3 regions of the Streptomyces sp. NPDC051664 genome follow, and region 1 is predicted to be linked to each of the others. Evidence: predicted binding sites of a transcription regulator. Region 1 holds the regulator's gene; each other region holds the start of a gene.
What was found. Region 1 encodes HspR, which represses chaperone genes until heat shock. Its sites were predicted from a motif close to TTGAGNNNNNNNNNCTCAA; they were not measured.
Positions count from the first base shown of each region.

Region 2: dnaK (molecular chaperone DnaK) is a predicted target of HspR. The motif match lies at 2,137-2,155, and genes of this name have one in related genera.
Region 3: lon (endopeptidase La) is a predicted target of HspR. The motif match lies at 2,944-2,962, and genes of this name have one in related genera.

Region 1 is NZ_JBITCU010000052.1:17,174-22,588, reverse strand. It holds gene ACIA8E_RS39485 (hypothetical protein) at 1-202, opposite strand, end outside; gene ACIA8E_RS39480 (hypothetical protein) at 199-387, opposite strand; gene ACIA8E_RS39475 (helix-turn-helix transcriptional regulator) at 498-1,502, shown strand; gene ACIA8E_RS39470 (LuxR C-terminal-related transcriptional regulator) at 1,740-2,762, shown strand; gene ACIA8E_RS39465 (heat shock protein transcriptional repressor HspR) at 2,799-3,245, opposite strand; gene dnaJ (molecular chaperone DnaJ) at 3,247-4,437, opposite strand; gene grpE (nucleotide exchange factor GrpE) at 4,531-5,181, opposite strand; gene dnaK (molecular chaperone DnaK) at 5,178-5,415, opposite strand, start outside.
Region 2 is NZ_JBITCU010000020.1:105,919-111,333, reverse strand. It holds partial or broken gene ACIA8E_RS29355 (IS1182 family transposase) at 1-13, shown strand, start outside; gene dnaK (molecular chaperone DnaK) at 219-2,087, opposite strand; gene ACIA8E_RS29345 (hypothetical protein) at 3,387-3,758, shown strand; gene ACIA8E_RS29340 (CsbD family protein) at 4,298-4,471, shown strand; gene ACIA8E_RS29335 (HemK2/MTQ2 family protein methyltransferase) at 5,033-5,415, shown strand, end outside.
Region 3 is NZ_JBITCU010000001.1:426,427-431,841, forward strand. It holds gene ACIA8E_RS01875 (polysaccharide deacetylase family protein) at 1-367, shown strand, start outside; gene lon (endopeptidase La) at 501-2,921, opposite strand; gene ACIA8E_RS01885 (nucleotidyltransferase) at 3,082-3,903, shown strand; gene ACIA8E_RS01890 (spermidine synthase) at 4,062-4,754, shown strand; gene ACIA8E_RS01895 (response regulator transcription factor) at 4,990-5,415, shown strand, end outside.

The DNA of each region.
Region 1 (5,415 bases):
CGCGGGGGCGACGAAGGCATCGGTAGGCGCGAACCTCTTCGTCGTCCTCCAGGACGACGACGATCGGCTCCCCGAGCAGGGTGACCATCAACGAATCGCCATGGCGGGGGAGTGCCGTGAGCAGATCGATGAAGTGCCACCCTGAGCGGTATGCGGAGGCCATCTCCCGCCGGAAAACCCGGTCGTCCGGCGGGATGGTCATGCGCCCGCCAGATTCACTGGAATGCTGTCCCAAGCCAGGTCGGGCGGCGCCACGGCTTGAACCTGCACGCCCGCCGCCTCACTGGGCGTACTGTCCCAAGCCAGGTCCATGGCGCTCAGCGCTCCGAACGTCAGCCCGGCGGAGAAGGCCGCAGCAAGCACCGAGCGAAGCATTTTCTTACCCATAGTCGGCTTCGTCCTCACTTCCAAGGTTTCCTCTCCCCCGCAGAACTAGACGATTGCTCATCCAGGCACGTCAATGCCACAGAAGCGATGCATCATGTTCCTGCTGATTCATGTTCCTGGGGGGTGGAGAATTGACCACAAAAAGCAAAAATGCGACACATCCCCACCCTGTCAGCGCTCTGTGTGACGAGGGGGCACGGCTTTACGCGAGCGCGCTGAGCGTGGGCAAGATAGCTCGCACCGAGGTGGGGTCCGCCCCCTGCCTCCTGGAATTCGCGCTGCTTCATCCCGATCCCGACGACGCCACCTGGCTCCGGCCGGTGCCGCCGGCCGCCGCGCTGACACAGCGGCTCCACCCGATAGAGCGGGAGATCCAGGACCGAAGACGGCTCTCGGTCGAGCTGACCGATGCTTTTGAACCGTTCATGGCCATCAGCGCCCAGACACCGCCGACCACGCACGCGATCACGGTGCTCGAAGGCATCGACCGCATCAATGCGTCCATCGAGCTCGCCATGGCCGAGTGCCGGTCGGAAGTACTCACCATCCAGCCGGGCGGCGGTCGCAGCGAGGGCGCCCTCAACATCGCGGTGGAGCGCGGGAACATGCTCACCCAGCGTGGCGTAGGCATGCGCTCCCTCTACCAGCACACCGTCCGGCACAGCCACGGAACCCTCAGCTACGCGGCGCGCATGGCCTCGGACAAGGTGGAGATCCGCACCCTCGAAGAGCTCATCGAACGGCTGATGATCTTCGACCACACGGTCGCATTCATCCCTGCCACGGACGACCGGCAAGTGGCGCTGGAGCTAAGGCACCCGGGCATGGTGGAGTACCTCGTCAAGGTCTTCGAGCAGTTCTGGCGACGCGCGGTCCCGCTGCAGGATGAAGTCCCCTACGAACCCACCCCCGAAGGCATCTCCGGCGTACGTCATTCGATCGCGAAGCTGCTGGTGGAGGGCCATGTCGACGAGGCCATCGCCCGCCGTCTCGGCATGAACGTACGCACCTGCCGCGCGCACATCGCCAAGCTCAGCTCCGCGCTCGGCAGCAACAGTCGTGCGCAACTCGGCTACCTGATAGCGCAGTCCGGGATCCTTGAGCAGGATCACTGACCCGCCGCGTGCATCGCCGCTGCGCAACCACTGTGTGTGTCGGTGTTCGACATGGCGTCCGACCTGCTTCCTTCGTGACGGCGAGCCGTGACCGCGCAACGGGGGAGAACACAGCCACGACCCCATGACCCTTGTGCTCCCGAGGAGTTCATCACCCCCGACACAGCAACACTCCCCCAATGACTACGCTTCCACCACCGTCAGCTTGTTGCACTGTAAAAAGTGGGGGGCCCTCAGATGGCCGTAGACAGGGAAGTTCCGGTCCACCCGCATGATGCGCGAGAGCTGTGCGACTCCGCGATCCAGCTCTACGCCGAGGCACTCCGCAAGGGGCGGATCCCACGCGCCGACCTCGCACCAGCCCCGTGCCTCATCGACATGGCACTGGTCCACCCCGACCCCCGGGACGACGCGTGGATGCGCCCCGTGCCACCGTCCGCCGCCCTGGCACATCTGCTGCAGCCCGTCACCCGCGAGATCCACGAACGGATAAGGCGCACCGCGGCCCTCGCGGACTCGCTGGCCCCCCTGGCTTCGGTGGTCAGTGAGGACCCCAACCTCGCCATCACCGTCATCGAGGGAAAGCCACAAATCAGGGCAGCCGTCGGCGACGCGACGGCGGGAGCATCGAGGGAGGTGCTGACGATGCAGCCAGGCAGCACCAGACCCTTCAATCAAATGCCGGAGGCGCTGCCCCGCGCCCTGTCCATGATCGAGCAAGGGGCCAGCCTGCGACACATCTACCAGCACTCGGCCCGGTACGCTCCCCGACTCAAGGAATACCTGGCCCAGGTCCCCGCGGATCGCCTCCAGGTACGCACCGTCGAACAGACCGTGGAACGACTACTCATCTTCGACCACGCGGTCGCCTTCATTCCCGCAAACGCCGTGCGGGACGTCGCCCTGGAAATCCGCCACCCCGCCCTGATCCGCTTCCTGATCCAGATGTACGAGGTCCTGTGGGCGCAGGCCACTCCCCTCACCCAGCAACTGCCCGCATCGTCCCCCGGCACCCCCGTCACCGCCGTACAACGCAGCATCGCGCGCCTTCTGGTCGAGGGCCACGTCGACGACGCGGTGGCCCGCAAGCTGGGCGTCAGCGTCCGCACCTGCCGGTCCCACATCGCCAAACTCATGCAGGCACTCAACGCCTCCAGCCGGACGCATCTGGGCGCGCTCATCATCCAGTCGGGCATCGCCGACCCGGACGGCGCCGCCGCCCGCACCGACGCGGAAGGCCCGCCACCCGTTTCCGGGTGACGGGCCTCGGCCGTCTTACGTGCGCCGTAACCGCGCCTATTCCTTCGGCCTCTTCGGCCGCCAGACCACCAACGCACTGGTCTGCTGCACATCCTGATACGGCACCAGATCACGCCGGTACGACGCATGCACCTGCGCCTCGCGCTGCTGCATCGCCGCCGCCGCGCCGTCCACTGCCGCGGAGAGTTCGGCGACGCGCTGCTGGAGCGCGGCCACCTGGTTCTCCAGCTCGATGATGCGCTTGATGCCCGCCAGGTTGATGCCCTCGTCCTGCGACAGCTGCTGCACGGTGCGCAGCAGCTCGATGTCGCGGGCCGAGTAGCGCCGGCCGCGGCCGGCCGTGCGGTCCGGGGAGACCAGACCGAGGCGGTCGTACTGGCGCAGTGTCTGCGGATGCAGGCCCGAGAGCTGGGCCGCGATCGAGATCACGTACACCGGTGAGTCATCGGTCAGTTGGTACGGATTACGTCGTCGGCCGTCCACATCATGCTCCCTTCGCGGCCTGGAACAGCTCCGCCCGCGGGTCCTCCCCCGCGGTCGCCTTCCGGTAGGCCTCCAGCGCGTCCTGCGCCTCGGGACCCAGTTCCTTCGGCACGGCCACCTCGACGGTGACCAACAGGTCGCCCCGGGTGCCGTCCTTGCGCACCGCACCCTTGCCCCGGGCGCGCATCGTACGCCCGTTGGGGGTACCGGCCGGCAGTTTCAGGGTGACCGGAGGTCCGCCGAGCGTGGGGACCTTCACCTCGCCGCCGAGCGCCGCCTCCACGAAGGTGACGGGCACGGTGACCGTGAGGTTGTCGTCCCTGCGGCCGAAGACCGGGTGGGCGTCGACATGGACGACGACGTACAGATCGCCGGCCGGGCCGCCACGCTCGCCCGGAGCGCCCTTGCCGCGCAGCCGGATCCGCTGACCGTCGGAGACGCCCGCCGGGATCCTGACCTGCATGGTGCGCGACGAACGCGCCCGCCCACTGCCCTTGCAGACATCGCACGGGTCCTGGGCGATGAGGCCCCGGCCCTTGCAGTCCACGCAGGGATCGGTGAGCGAGAACCCGCCGCCGCTGCCACGCGACACCTGGCCGGTGCCGACACAGGTCGGGCAGACCCTCGGGGTGCCGTTCTTGTCGCCGGTGCCCGAACACGCCTTGCAGGGCGCCTGGCTGGACATCCGCAGCGGGACCGTGGCCCCGTCGACCGCCTCGGTGAAGCTGAGCGTCACCTCTGACTCGATGTCCTGGCCGCGGCGCGGCTGCACACGTGTCCCCGCACCGCCGCCCCGGTTGAACAGGCCGCCGAATACATCGCCGAGACCGCCGCCACCGCCACCGAAACCACCGGGGCCGCCGGCTCCGCCGCCCTGGGTACCTCCGAAGAGGTCGCCCAGGTCGAAGTTGAAGTTGCCTCCGCCACCACCGGGACCGGCCCGGAAGCCGCCGTTGCCGAAGAGGGCGCGCGCCTCGTCGTACTCCTTGCGCTTCTTGGAGTCGCCGAGGATGTCATTGGCCTCGGAGATCTCCTTGAAGCGCTCCTCCGCCTTGTCGTCGCCCTTGTTCGCGTCCGGGTGGAACTCGCGGGCGAGCTTGCGGTACGCCTTCTTGATCTCGGCGTCGGTGGCGTCCTTGGGGACGCCGAGGACCTTGTAGTAGTCCTTCTCGACGAAGTCCTTCGTGCTCATCGACGTCCCTCCTTCCGGACGATCGGCCGGGCGACCGGCCCGAGGGCCGGTCGCCGGGGCAGACGGTGGGCCCCGCGGTGGTCGGACGAAATGTCAGACCTCCTCGGTGCCACCGCTCTCCTCGTCGTCTGTCTTCTCTTCCTTCGCCGCCGCAGGGGCCGCCCCCGGCTGAGGTTCGGCCACCGCCACCCGCGCGGGGCGGATGGTGCGCTCGCCGATGCGATACCCCGGCTGGAGGATCGCCACGCAGGTCGTCTCGGTGACGTCCGGCGCGTACGAGTGCATCAGCGCCTCGTGGACCGTCGGGTCGAAGGGCTCGCCCTCCTTGCCGAACTGCTGCAGGCCCAGCTTGGCGACGATCGTCTCGAGCGATTCGGCCACCGACTTGAACCCGCCCACGAGCTCGCCGTGTTCCCTGGCGCGACCGACGTCGTCGAGCACGGGCAGGAGCTCGGACAGGAGACCCGCGACAGCGATCTCCTTGACCGTGACCCGGTCCCGCTCGACGCGGCGGCGGTAGTTCTGGTACTCGGCCTGGAGCCGCTGGAGGTCGCCCGTGCGCTCGGCGAGCGCGGTGCGGACCTGGTCCAGCTGGGCGGTGAGGCCGACTGTCTGTACTGAGTCCCCGGCCGGGGACGCTCCCTCCTCCGAAGAGGGGGCGGCGTCCTTCGGCTCAGCTCCGTCAGGGGTGGCGCCGGAGGGGACGTCAGGCTTCTCCTCGAAGCCCGGAGTCTCCTCGGTCACACCGCACCGCCCTTGGCGTCCCGCTCGTCGTCCACGATCTCGGCGTCGACGACGTCGTCCGCGCCGTCGGCGTGCGCCTGGCCGGGCTGCGGGTCACCCTGCGGGCCGCCCTCGGCCTGTGCGTTGGCGTACATCGCCTGGCCCAGCTTCTGCGAGACGGCCGCGACCTTCTCGGTGGCGGTACGGATCTCGGCGGTGTCCTCGCCCTTGAGCTTCTCCTTCAGCTCGGTGAGC
Region 2 (5,415 bases), on a different contig from region 1:
GGAAAGGCCCGCGAACGGCCGTCGGTCAGCTCCGCGATCCGCTCACGCAGCCGTGCGGCCTCCGCCCGATCGGAGTCCGGCCGTCCTTGACCCACGCCGTCCGGACCGGACACATCCTGGCGTCACCGGGACTGCAGGATGACCGGGTCGATCCTGTGCACGTCGCGCACCACCACAGGTGACCGCTCACCCCTGATGCCTGAGGTGCGGGTCCTTGCTCATCCGGTGCCTTCCTTCCGCTCGTCGTCGACGATCTCCGCATCGACGACCTCCTCCTCGCCGGTGCCCGCACTCCCAGCCGCGCTGCTGTCGGCCGCGCCACTCTCACCGGTTTCGGTCTGCGCCTGCGCGTACAGGGCGGTGCCGATCCGCTGTGCGGCCGTACTTGCCTTCTCGGTGGCGGTACGGATCTCGGCGGTGTCCTCGCCCTTGAGCTTCTCCTTCACCTCGGTGAGCGCCGCCTCCACCTCCGTCTTCACGTCACCCGGGATCTTGTCCGCATTGTCCTGCAGCAGCTTCTCGGTCTGGTAGACCAGGGACTCCGCCTGGTTGCGGGTCTCGGCGGCCTCGCGACGGCGGTGGTCCTCCTCGGCGTACTGCTCGGCCTCCTGCACCATGCGGTCGATGTCGTCCCTGGGCAGCGCGGAGCCACCGGTGACGGTCATCTTCTGCTCCTTGCCGGTGCCGAGGTCCTTGGCAGCGACATGCATGATGCCGTTGGCGTCGATGTCGAACGTGACCTCGATCTGCGGGACACCACGCGGGGCCGGCGGCAGACCGGTCAGCTCGAACATGCCGAGCTTCTTGTTGTACGCCGCGATCTCGCGCTCGCCCTGGTAGACCTGGATCTGCACCGACGGCTGGTTGTCGTCGGCCGTCGTGAAGATCTCGGAGCGCTTGGTCGGGATCGTGGTGTTGCGCTCGATGAGCTTCGTCATGATGCCGCCCTTGGTCTCGATACCGAGGGACAGCGGCGTGACGTCGAGGAGCAGGACGTCCTTGACCTCACCCTTGAGGACACCGGCCTGGAGCGAGGCACCGATGGCGACGACCTCGTCCGGGTTCACACCCTTGTGCGGATCCTTGGAGGTCAGCTCCTTCACCAGCTCCGTCACTGCCGGCATCCGCGTCGAACCGCCCACCAGGATCACATGGTCGATGTCCGACACCTTGATCCGGGCGTCCTTGACCGCGTTGTGGAACGGACCCTTGCAGCGTTCCAGGAGGTCCGCGGTGAGCTGCTCGAACTGCGCACGCGTCAGCTTCTCGTCCAGGTGCAGCGGTCCCTCGGCCGACGCCGAGATGTAGGGCAGGTTGATCGTCGTCTCGGTCGCGGACGACAGTTCGATCTTCGCCTTCTCCGCGGCCTCGCGCAGACGCTGCAGCGCCATCTTGTCCTTGGCCAAGTCGACGCCGTAGCCGTTCTTGAACTGCTTCACCAGGTGGTCGACGATCTGCTGGTCCCAGTCGTCACCGCCGAGGTGCGTGTCGCCATTGGTCGCCTTGACCTCCACCAGGCCCTCGCCGATCTCCAGCAGGGATACGTCGAAGGTGCCGCCACCGAGGTCGAACACGAGGATCGTCTGGTCGTTCTCCTTGTCCAGGCCGTAGGCCAGCGCCGCGGACGTCGGCTCGTTGATGATCCGCAGCACGTTCAGGCCCGCGATGCGGCCCGCCTCCTTGGTCGCGGTGCGCTGAGAGTCGTTGAAGTACGCCGGGACGGTGATCACCGCGTCGGTGACGTCCTCCCCGAGATGTGCTTCGGCGTCCCGCTTCAGTTTCTGCAGCACGCGCGCGGAGATCTCCTGCGCGGTGTACCGCTTGCCATCGATGTCGCCGGACTCGGGGAAACGCCACTGCGCCTCTCCCATGTGCCGCTTGACCGACCGCGCGGTGCGCTCGACATTCGTCACTGCCTGCCGCTTGGCGATCTCGCCGACGAGTACCTCACCCGTCTTGGCGAACGCCACCACCGACGGAGTGGTCCGCGCGCCCTCGGTATTCGCAATGACCGTCGGCTCGCCGGCCTCGAGCACAGACACCACGGAGTTCGTCGTTCCCAGGTCAACGCCCACAGCCCGTGCCATCACTGCCTCCTTTTCCCGGCAATGCTTGATGTTCTTCCATTGATAAAACTTGAGTGCACCTGGGTCAAATATGGTCCGCCTCCCTGGCCTGCTGCAGCGCGGCGTCCGGGCCGGCCTGCTCGGGCGCTCACATCGCGGCGTCGCCTGTTGTGGTGCCTGCGCAACCTCTCGATCTGCCGGACGAGGAGGTCCACACGGTCGGCAGGATCGCGGCGGGTCCTCCAGGTGCGGGCGCGCGTGAACGAGCGGCTCCACAAGGCGGGCGACTCGCTGCAGTCGACCGCACACCGGGAGGGGGACGCCCTGACGTCGGCGGCCCTGCAATTCGGGTGCGAACCGGTCCGGAGTACCGGCCGGCCACCGTGCTGCTACTCCCTGGGGCCATTGTCCCCGTTCGCCGTGTCACCGGCCTGCTCGCCGGCGTTTCGACCCTGCGGGCCCTGATGAGCACCGACCCGTTCCGGGAGTTCGAACGACAGTGAACTGCCCCCGGACAGAGCAGAGGCCGCGATTGCGAGGCGGCACCCACCGAGAGCAGCAAGATGGACCACGGTGATCGGCGGTGCATGAGCGCTGACGCGACGGTCAGCCCGGCGACGGGTGACGGCTCCGCTGGGAGGGTCGGACGAGTACGCCGCCTCGCCGACGATGTGAGCAATCCCTGGGGCCGAACCGGCCACCGGGCTACAAAGGATGCGACTCGGCCGGTTGGCACCACTGACGCGAGAGGACATCCGGGGACGTGTCCGCGCCGGAGAGGTCTCCCGTTTCCTCGTCGGCAGGGCGCTCCCGTGCGGATCTCCAGGAGTGTGACGGTCGAGGTCAGTTCGATCGCGCACGGGGCCGTACGGCCGTGGCCTGCGTCGCCCGCCCGGCCGGCCCTGTGGACGACGGGATCGGTGCCGTCGGACATGTCCGTGGTGGTGCGGCGGTCCCGGAGTGGTCGGCGACGGCAGAAGAGCCATCGAGGCCCGACCGACATGGAATCGGCAACCGTCGGCTGATTCGGGGTCGCCTAAGGGCTGTCCCGTAATCCCTGGCGGGCGCACGACGACAGCTACGGCACCTCGCTGCGTTGTCGGAACGCCCGAATACGCCCAGTATGAGGACGCTCCTCCGCCTTGCGATGCACCGCATCTGACGCCGCGCGCTGATCCACCAGGGATTACGGGACAGCCCTTAGCTGAGGAAACTCTCGACGGCGCGATGGAGACCAGGACCGCGTTCACAGCATCGCGAAGGGGCTCGGACGAAGCGCCAGGTCCTGCCGTCCTCGCAACACGAAAATGAGGAGAGGTCATGGCGCGGGTGGAAGTGGAGGGCACCGATATCGTTGTTCGCCTGTCATGGTGGGAGAAGGTGGCGACACGCCACCGCGAGGTGCGGGTACCGGGATCGGCACTTCGCCAGCTCTATCTCGAGCCCGACTGGTGGCGGGCGCTCCGTGGTGGGCGCGGTCGGGGTACCTGGATTCCTGGACTGCTGTGCGCGGGCATCCGCCCACTTCAGGAGGGGCAGGACTTCGCGTTGGTACGGGCCGGCGGGCCGGTGCTGTGTGTGGAACTGCGCCGGTGTGCACCGTTCAGCAGGCTGGCGATCTCAGTCCACGACCCTGAGGGGACGATGCGGGTTCTGCTGCCGCTGGTCCCGCGGGATCGTCTGGGAACGTGAGCGCCGGTGATTTGGCGTCGCTGATCGGACCATGCGTGGCCGACTCCTTTGCTCATCCGGGACATGAAGCCCGGTGGACTGTGCCCCGAGGAGCCCGCCACCCGGACGGCCGAATCGGCAGCAGGCGCCACCGCCTTGCGTCAGGGAACATGAACTCCCGGACGGGTCACTCTCCGCTAGGCCGACCCGGAACCGGGAGTCGGGCCCGGTGTCGATGTCCAGCACAGCAAATGGAGTTGCGACGGCTGCCGTCGCTGTCGGGGCGAATCGTCACGGGTGCCTTCACCCACTGGTGCCTCAAGGGTGCCTTCATCGTCCGCGACCCGACGGCGCCCTCTTCACCGTGTCCGACACGAACGGCGGCCACCTCATCCGCGTACTCAAGTCGACTGCGCCGACCAGGTGCACGGCCGGCTACAGGCGTACGACCCTTCCTCGTCGGGTTGCTCGTGCGCGCGGAACCTCACCGATTGCGGCCTCAGAGTGATCGGCGCAGGGTGGGTACGTCAGTCCCCCTCACAGTGAAGGACAGCATCGTTATGAGCAAGGCAAAGGCGAAGGCCAAGCAGGTCAAGGGCAAGCTGAAGGAAACCGCTGGCGATGCCATGGGCGACAAGGGCATGCAGGCAGAGGGCCGCAGCGAGCGATTGACGGGCAAGGCCCAGGAGACCGCAGCAAAGGCGGCTGAGCGGTTGAAGAAGTCCGGACGATAGTTTCCTGGACGCAGGAAGGACCGCACAGCCGGGGTGACGGCATCCGGGCTTCACGCTCGCGCGCCGGGGTTTCTGATTTCGGTGCTACAGAACTTCGCCGGCGTTCAGCGAACGCCGAGTCGAGTTGCTTGCAACACCGGCTGGGAAGCCGATCACCCGTCATGCACGCCTCTCCACAGGTGGAGTCATCGCGCCCGGCCCGTCGTCCCGCGCCCGCCAGGGCTGTTCCTGAGCGTTCGTGTTGCGCAAAGGACAGCCATGGCGGGGTGGACGGGTTCACAAACCTCTGCTCGTTCGGCTGCTGCGCCGCTGTCGCGCGTGACAGAGACCGTGGTCCCGGTACCCGGCTCACGGTGTGATGGCGCGGGACGGCGGAATTCCGTCTCGTGAGTCCTCAGGTCCGGGGGAGCGGCCTCGTCACGCGACCAGGGTGCCCCCGCAGTTGGACAGCTCATGCTGCGAAGCCAAGGGTTCGGTAAGGAGCGTTCCATGGTGCTGGTCGGATACACGAGGATGACCGAGCAGGCCGGTCCGCGTGAGTTCTGAGAGTCGGACGCGACAGTGAAACTCCTCAAGCCCCCAGGTGTCTACCCGCCGCAGGAAGACACAGCCATGCTGATAGCCGCGCTGTGGCGCGAACATCTGTCACCCCGAGCCGAAGTGCTCGACGTGGGTACCGGTACCGGCGCAGTGGCGATCGCCGCAGCCCACCACGGTGCTGCCCGCGTTGTCGCCATCGACACGTCGGCGGCGGCGGTGCTCACCACACGACTGAACGCACTGCTGTCCGGGCACGCGCGGGCTATCAGGGTCAGCCGCGGCGACCTGACGGAACCTGTGACCGGCCTGAAGTTCGACCTGGTGCTGGCGAACCCTCCGTACGTTCCGTCTGCGGACGTCCGCATGCCCGGCCGCGGTACTGCTCGGGCCTGGGAGGCGGGGAG
Region 3 (5,415 bases), on a different contig from region 1:
CGAGCTGGAGAAGACACAGGACGCGATCGCGGAGATCACCGGCAGGAAGCCGCGGCTGATGCGCCCGCCGCAGGGCCGGACCGACGACACGGTCTCCGGCATCAGCAAGGATCTGGGGCTCGCTCAGATCCTGTGGAGCGCCACCGCCAAGGACTACTCGACGACCGACTCCGCGCTGATCAAGAAGCGGATACTCGACCAGGCGAGCAAGGACGGCATCATCCTGCTGCACGACATCTACAAGGGCACCGTGCCCGCGGTGCCGGGCATCATCGACGCGCTGAAGAAGCGCGGCTACACCTTTGTGACGGTCCCCCAGCTGATGGCCCCGTCCGAGCCGGTGCCGGGCACCGTCTACCGCCCCTGAGCACGGCCTGCCACCGGCTGTCTGGAGACCGCGGACACCCGGGGACATGCGGAACGGCCCGCACCGCCCTCTCGGGGGTGCGGGCCGTCCGACCGGCCGCGCACGTCATGCCACGCCCGTCACGCCATGGCGCTCACGCCGCGGCCGGGATCCTCTCCTCCGCCCTGGCCGAAGCCGGGACGAGAGCGATCTCCAGCACCTGACGGACATCCGTCACCGGGTGGACCTCCAGCTTGTCGAGGACCTCGGCCGGCACGTCGTCCAGATCGGCCTCGTTCCGCTTCGGGATCACCACGGTGGTGATCCCGGCGCGGTGAGCGGCCAGCAGCTTCTGCTTCAGGCCGCCGATCGGCAGTACCCGTCCGGTCAGCGACACCTCGCCGGTCATCGCCACATCCGTACGGACCAGCCGCCCGGAGAGCAGCGAGGCCAGTGCCGTCGTCATCGTGATACCGGCGCTGGGGCCGTCCTTGGGGACCGCGCCCGCCGGGAAGTGGATGTGCGCTCCCCGGTCCTTGAGGTCGGCGACGGGCAGTTCCAGCTCGGCGCCGTGCGACCGCAGGAAGCTGAGCGCGATCTGCGCGGACTCCTTCATGACGTCGCCGAGCTGGCCGGTCAGCGTCAGTCCGGCGGCACCCGTCTCCGGATCGGCCAGCGACGCCTCCACGAACAGCACGTCGCCGCCGGCACCGGTCACCGCGAGTCCGGTCGCCACGCCCGGCACCGCGGTGCGGCGCTCGGCCGGGTCCTGGGCGGACTCGGGAACGTGGTGCGGCCGTCCGATGAGACCCCGCAGGTCCTCGTCGGTGACGGTGAACGGGAGCTCCCGGTCGCCCAGCTCGTGCTGGGCCGCGACCTTGCGGAGCAGCCGGGCGACGGACCGCTCCAGGTTGCGTACGCCCGCCTCGCGGGTGTACTCGCCGGCCAGCTTGCGCAGCGCCGACTCCTCGAGGGTCACCTCGTCCTTCTCCAGGCCGGCCCGCTCCAGCTGGCGCGGCAGCAGGTGGTCCCGGGCGATGACGACCTTCTCGTCCTCGGTGTAGCCGTCGAGCCTGACCAGCTCCATGCGGTCGAGCAGGGCCTCCGGGATGGCGTCCAGCACGTTGGCGGTGGCCAGGAAGACCACGTCGCTGAGGTCCAGCTCGACCTCCAGGTAGTGGTCGCGGAAGGTGTGGTTCTGCGCCGGGTCGAGCACTTCGAGGAGCGCCGCGGCCGGGTCGCCGCGGAAGTCGGAGCCGACCTTGTCGATCTCGTCGAGCAGGACGACCGGGTTCATGGAACCGGCCTCCTTGACGGCGCGGACGATGCGTCCGGGGAGCGCACCGACGTACGTACGCCGATGGCCGCGGATCTCCGCCTCGTCCCGCACACCGCCGAGCGCGACACGGACGAACTTGCGCCCCATGGCGTGCGCGACGCTCTCGCCGAGGGACGTCTTACCGACACCGGGAGGCCCGACGAGGGCCAGCACCGCACCACCGCGGCGCCCGCCGACGACCCCGAGACCGCGGTCGGCACGGCGCTTGCGCACGGCGAGGTACTCGGTGATCCGCTCCTTCACGTCCTCCAGGCCGGCGTGCTCGGCGTCGAGGATCTCCTTGGCGGCGCGGATGTCGTACGCGTCCTCGGTGCGCTCGTTCCACGGCAGTTCGAGGACGGTGTCCAGCCAGGTGCGGATCCAGGAACCCTCGGGACTCTGGTCGGACGAGCGCTCCAGCTTGTCGACCTCCTTGAGCGCGGCCTCACGGACGCGCTCGGGAAGATCAGCGGCTTCGACGCGTGCCCGGTAGTCGTCGGACTCGTCCTCCGGGTCACCGTTGAGCTCGGAAAGCTCCTTGCGTACGGCTTCGAGCTGGCGCCGCAGCAGGAACTCGCGCTGCTGCTTGTCGACACCCTCCTGGACATCCTTCGCGATGGACTCGGCGACGTCCTGTTCGGCGAGGTGTTCGCCGAGCCACTGGATGGCGAGCTTCAGCCGGGCGACCGCATCGGCGGTCTCCAGGAGCTGCACCTTCTGGGTGGTGGTGAGGAAGGGTGAGTAACCGGAATTGTCGGCGAGCGCAGAGATGTCGTCGATCTGCTGGACCCGGTCCACGACCTGCCAGGCGCCGCGCTTCTTCAGCCAGCTGGTGGCCAGGGCCTTGTACTCCTTGACCAGCTCGGCGGCGACACCGGGAAGCGGCTCGGGGACGGACACGTCCACGCGGGCCCCCTCCACCCAGAGCGCGGCCCCGGGTCCGGTGGTCCCGGCGCCGATCCTCACCCGGTCACGGCCGCGGATGAGGGCACCGGGGTCGCCGTCGGAGAGCCGGCCGACCTGCTCGACGGTACCGAGCACACCCGTGCCGGTGTACGTCCCGTCGATCCGCGGCACGAGCAGCACCTCGGGCTTGCCGCCACCAGGCCGGACGGCTGCCTGCGCGGCCTCCACGGCGGCCCGCACGTCGGTGTCGGACAGGTCGAGAGGAACCACCATTCCGGGCAGCACGACCTCGTCGTCGAGCGGCAGCACAGGCAAGGTCAGCGGAGTGACCGCGTTGGGCTCAGTTGCCATGATCTCCCCTTCGGCATTCAAGTTGAGCTATGCAGGCTCAATGCTCCTGAGCGACTTAATGTTCCCGGGGTCGTGTTCGCTCTCAGCGATCTCCCTTCCACCCCGCTGCCACCTGCGAAATCCGTTCGCGGCCGCCGCGCGCACGGGGGAGAGTGCCCGCATGGGTGACACACACGTGGACGACAGGGGCCTGGCCCAGGACGGGACGATCAGACGTGAAGGCTCGCTGAGCCGCGTACCGGCAGCGTTCGCCCCCGTGGTCGAGGCGGCCCGCTCCCGGATCACCGAAGCGTTCGGCGCCGCGCAGCTGCACAGCGCCTACCTGTACGGCAGCATTCCGCGGGGCACCGCCATTCCCGGCGTCTCCGACCTGGACCTGCTGCTCGCCCTGCATGCCGAACCGACCGAGGCCGACCAGGCCGCCGCCCGGGCCGTCGAGGCCGCTCTCGACGCCACGTTCGACCAGATCGAGGGCGTCGGCATCCTCCTTTTCGGCGCCGGCACCCTGCTCAGCGAACTCGAGCGCAACGACCTCGGCTTCTTCCTCGCCTGCCTCTGCATCCCGCTCCTGGGCGACGACCTCGCCCGCCGACTGCCCCGCTACCGCCCCACCTCACTGCTCGCCCGCGAGACCAACGGCGATCTGTGCCTGTCACTTCCCCGATGGCGCAGCCGTGCCGCCGAAGCCCTCACGGACGCGGAACGCAGGAGCCTCAGCCGCGGCGTCGCCCGCCGTGTCGTCCGGTCCGGCTTCACCCTGGTCATGCCGCGCTGGGGCGGTTGGACCAGCGACTTGGAGGAATCTGCGGAGATCTTCGGCCGGTACCACCCGGAGCGGATCGAGCAGATGCGCGTCGCCGCGGCCACCGGCCGCACCCCCTCGACGGACCCGGCGCTCCTCACCATGCTCATCGACGACCTGGCGCCGTGGCTGGCAGCCGAGTACATAGCGGTGCACGGCTCGAAGGCGCCTCGCCCCTGACCGAACCGCCGGCATCCGCGCGCCGGTGCACCAGAGGCGGGCAGGGCACCTGCCCTTCGACTCCTCGCGCCCCACCCGGATCCACCGATTTCGACCCCGCCCGCGCCGTCCGACGAGGATGGTGGGAATCCATCTGCCGCCTACCGGAGACCGAGGACATGCCGACCGCCGACCGCCGCACCGCTCACAGCTCCGTCACACTCGACCGCCGCGAGGGACCGTACGGGGAGGTCGTCCTGCGGGAGCGTGGGGACAACTTCGAGATCATCGCCAATGGGTGCTTTCTGATGGACACCGCGGACGGGCGCTCCGAACGGCTGCTGATCGATGCCGCACTCGCCGCGCTGCCCGCCGGGCGGACGGATCCGGCAGTGCTCGTCGGAGGGCTCGGGGTCGGCTTCTCGCTGGCGCATGCCGCCGCCGAGCCGCGCTGGGGGCGTATCGCGGTGGTCGAGAGGGAGCAGGCGATCATCGACTGGCACCTGGACGGGCCACTGGCCCGTATCTCCGCCGCGGCGCTCACCGATCCGCGGACGGCGATCCTGGCGACGGATCTCGTCACATATCTGCGTACGACTACGGACCGTTACGACGCGTTGTGTCTGGACATCGACAACGGACCGGACTGGACCGTCACCGAGGACAACGGAAGTCTCTACTCCGCTTCCGGTCTGGCGGACTGCCGGGAACGGCTCAGCCCGGGTGGGGTGCTGGCGGTGTGGTCCGCGCAGCCGTCCGCCGCCTTCGAACAGGCCCTGAAGAATGCCGGATTCGTTGAGGTATGGACGGAAGAGGTGCGTGTTGCCCGAGGTGTGCCCGACGTGGTTCATCTCGCACTTCGGGACGGCTGAGGTTCCCCGCCGGGCGTCCGGGGCCCCCGGACGCCCGGGGGCCAAGCGCCACAAGACAGACACTCCGCCGCCTGCTCGCGTCCAACCCGTTCCCGTGCCGTTACACCCTGCGTAGCCGGGAACAGCCTGCTGGCTTTACGCTGCTGAGCGGCAAACGGGATCACCCACGAAATTCACAAGCGAAGACCGTGCGTCCGGGGGAATGACCCCCGCGAGAACGGGCAGGGGCGGGGCGATGGAACAGACACACACCACCCACAACGGTGTCGCGGCCACCCCGGGCGCGCAGCGCCGGGTGCTGGTGGTCGAGGACGACGCGACGATCGTCGACGCCATTTCCGCACGCCTTCGGGCCGAGGGCTTTCTGGTGCAGACCGCGCTGGACGGCCCCGCGGCCGTCGACGCGGCCGAGGCCTGGCAGCCCGACCTGATGGTGCTCGACATCATGCTTCCGGGCTTCGACGGCCTGGAGGTCTGCCGCCGCGTTCAGGCCGCGCGGCCGGTGCCGGTACTGATGCTGACCGCCCGGGACGACGAGACCGACATGCTGGTCGGCCTCGGTGTCGGCGCCGACGACTACATGACCAAGCCGTTCTCCATGCGTGAACTGGCGGCCCGGGTGCATGTCCTGCTGCGCCGGGTCGAGCGCGCGGCGCTGGCC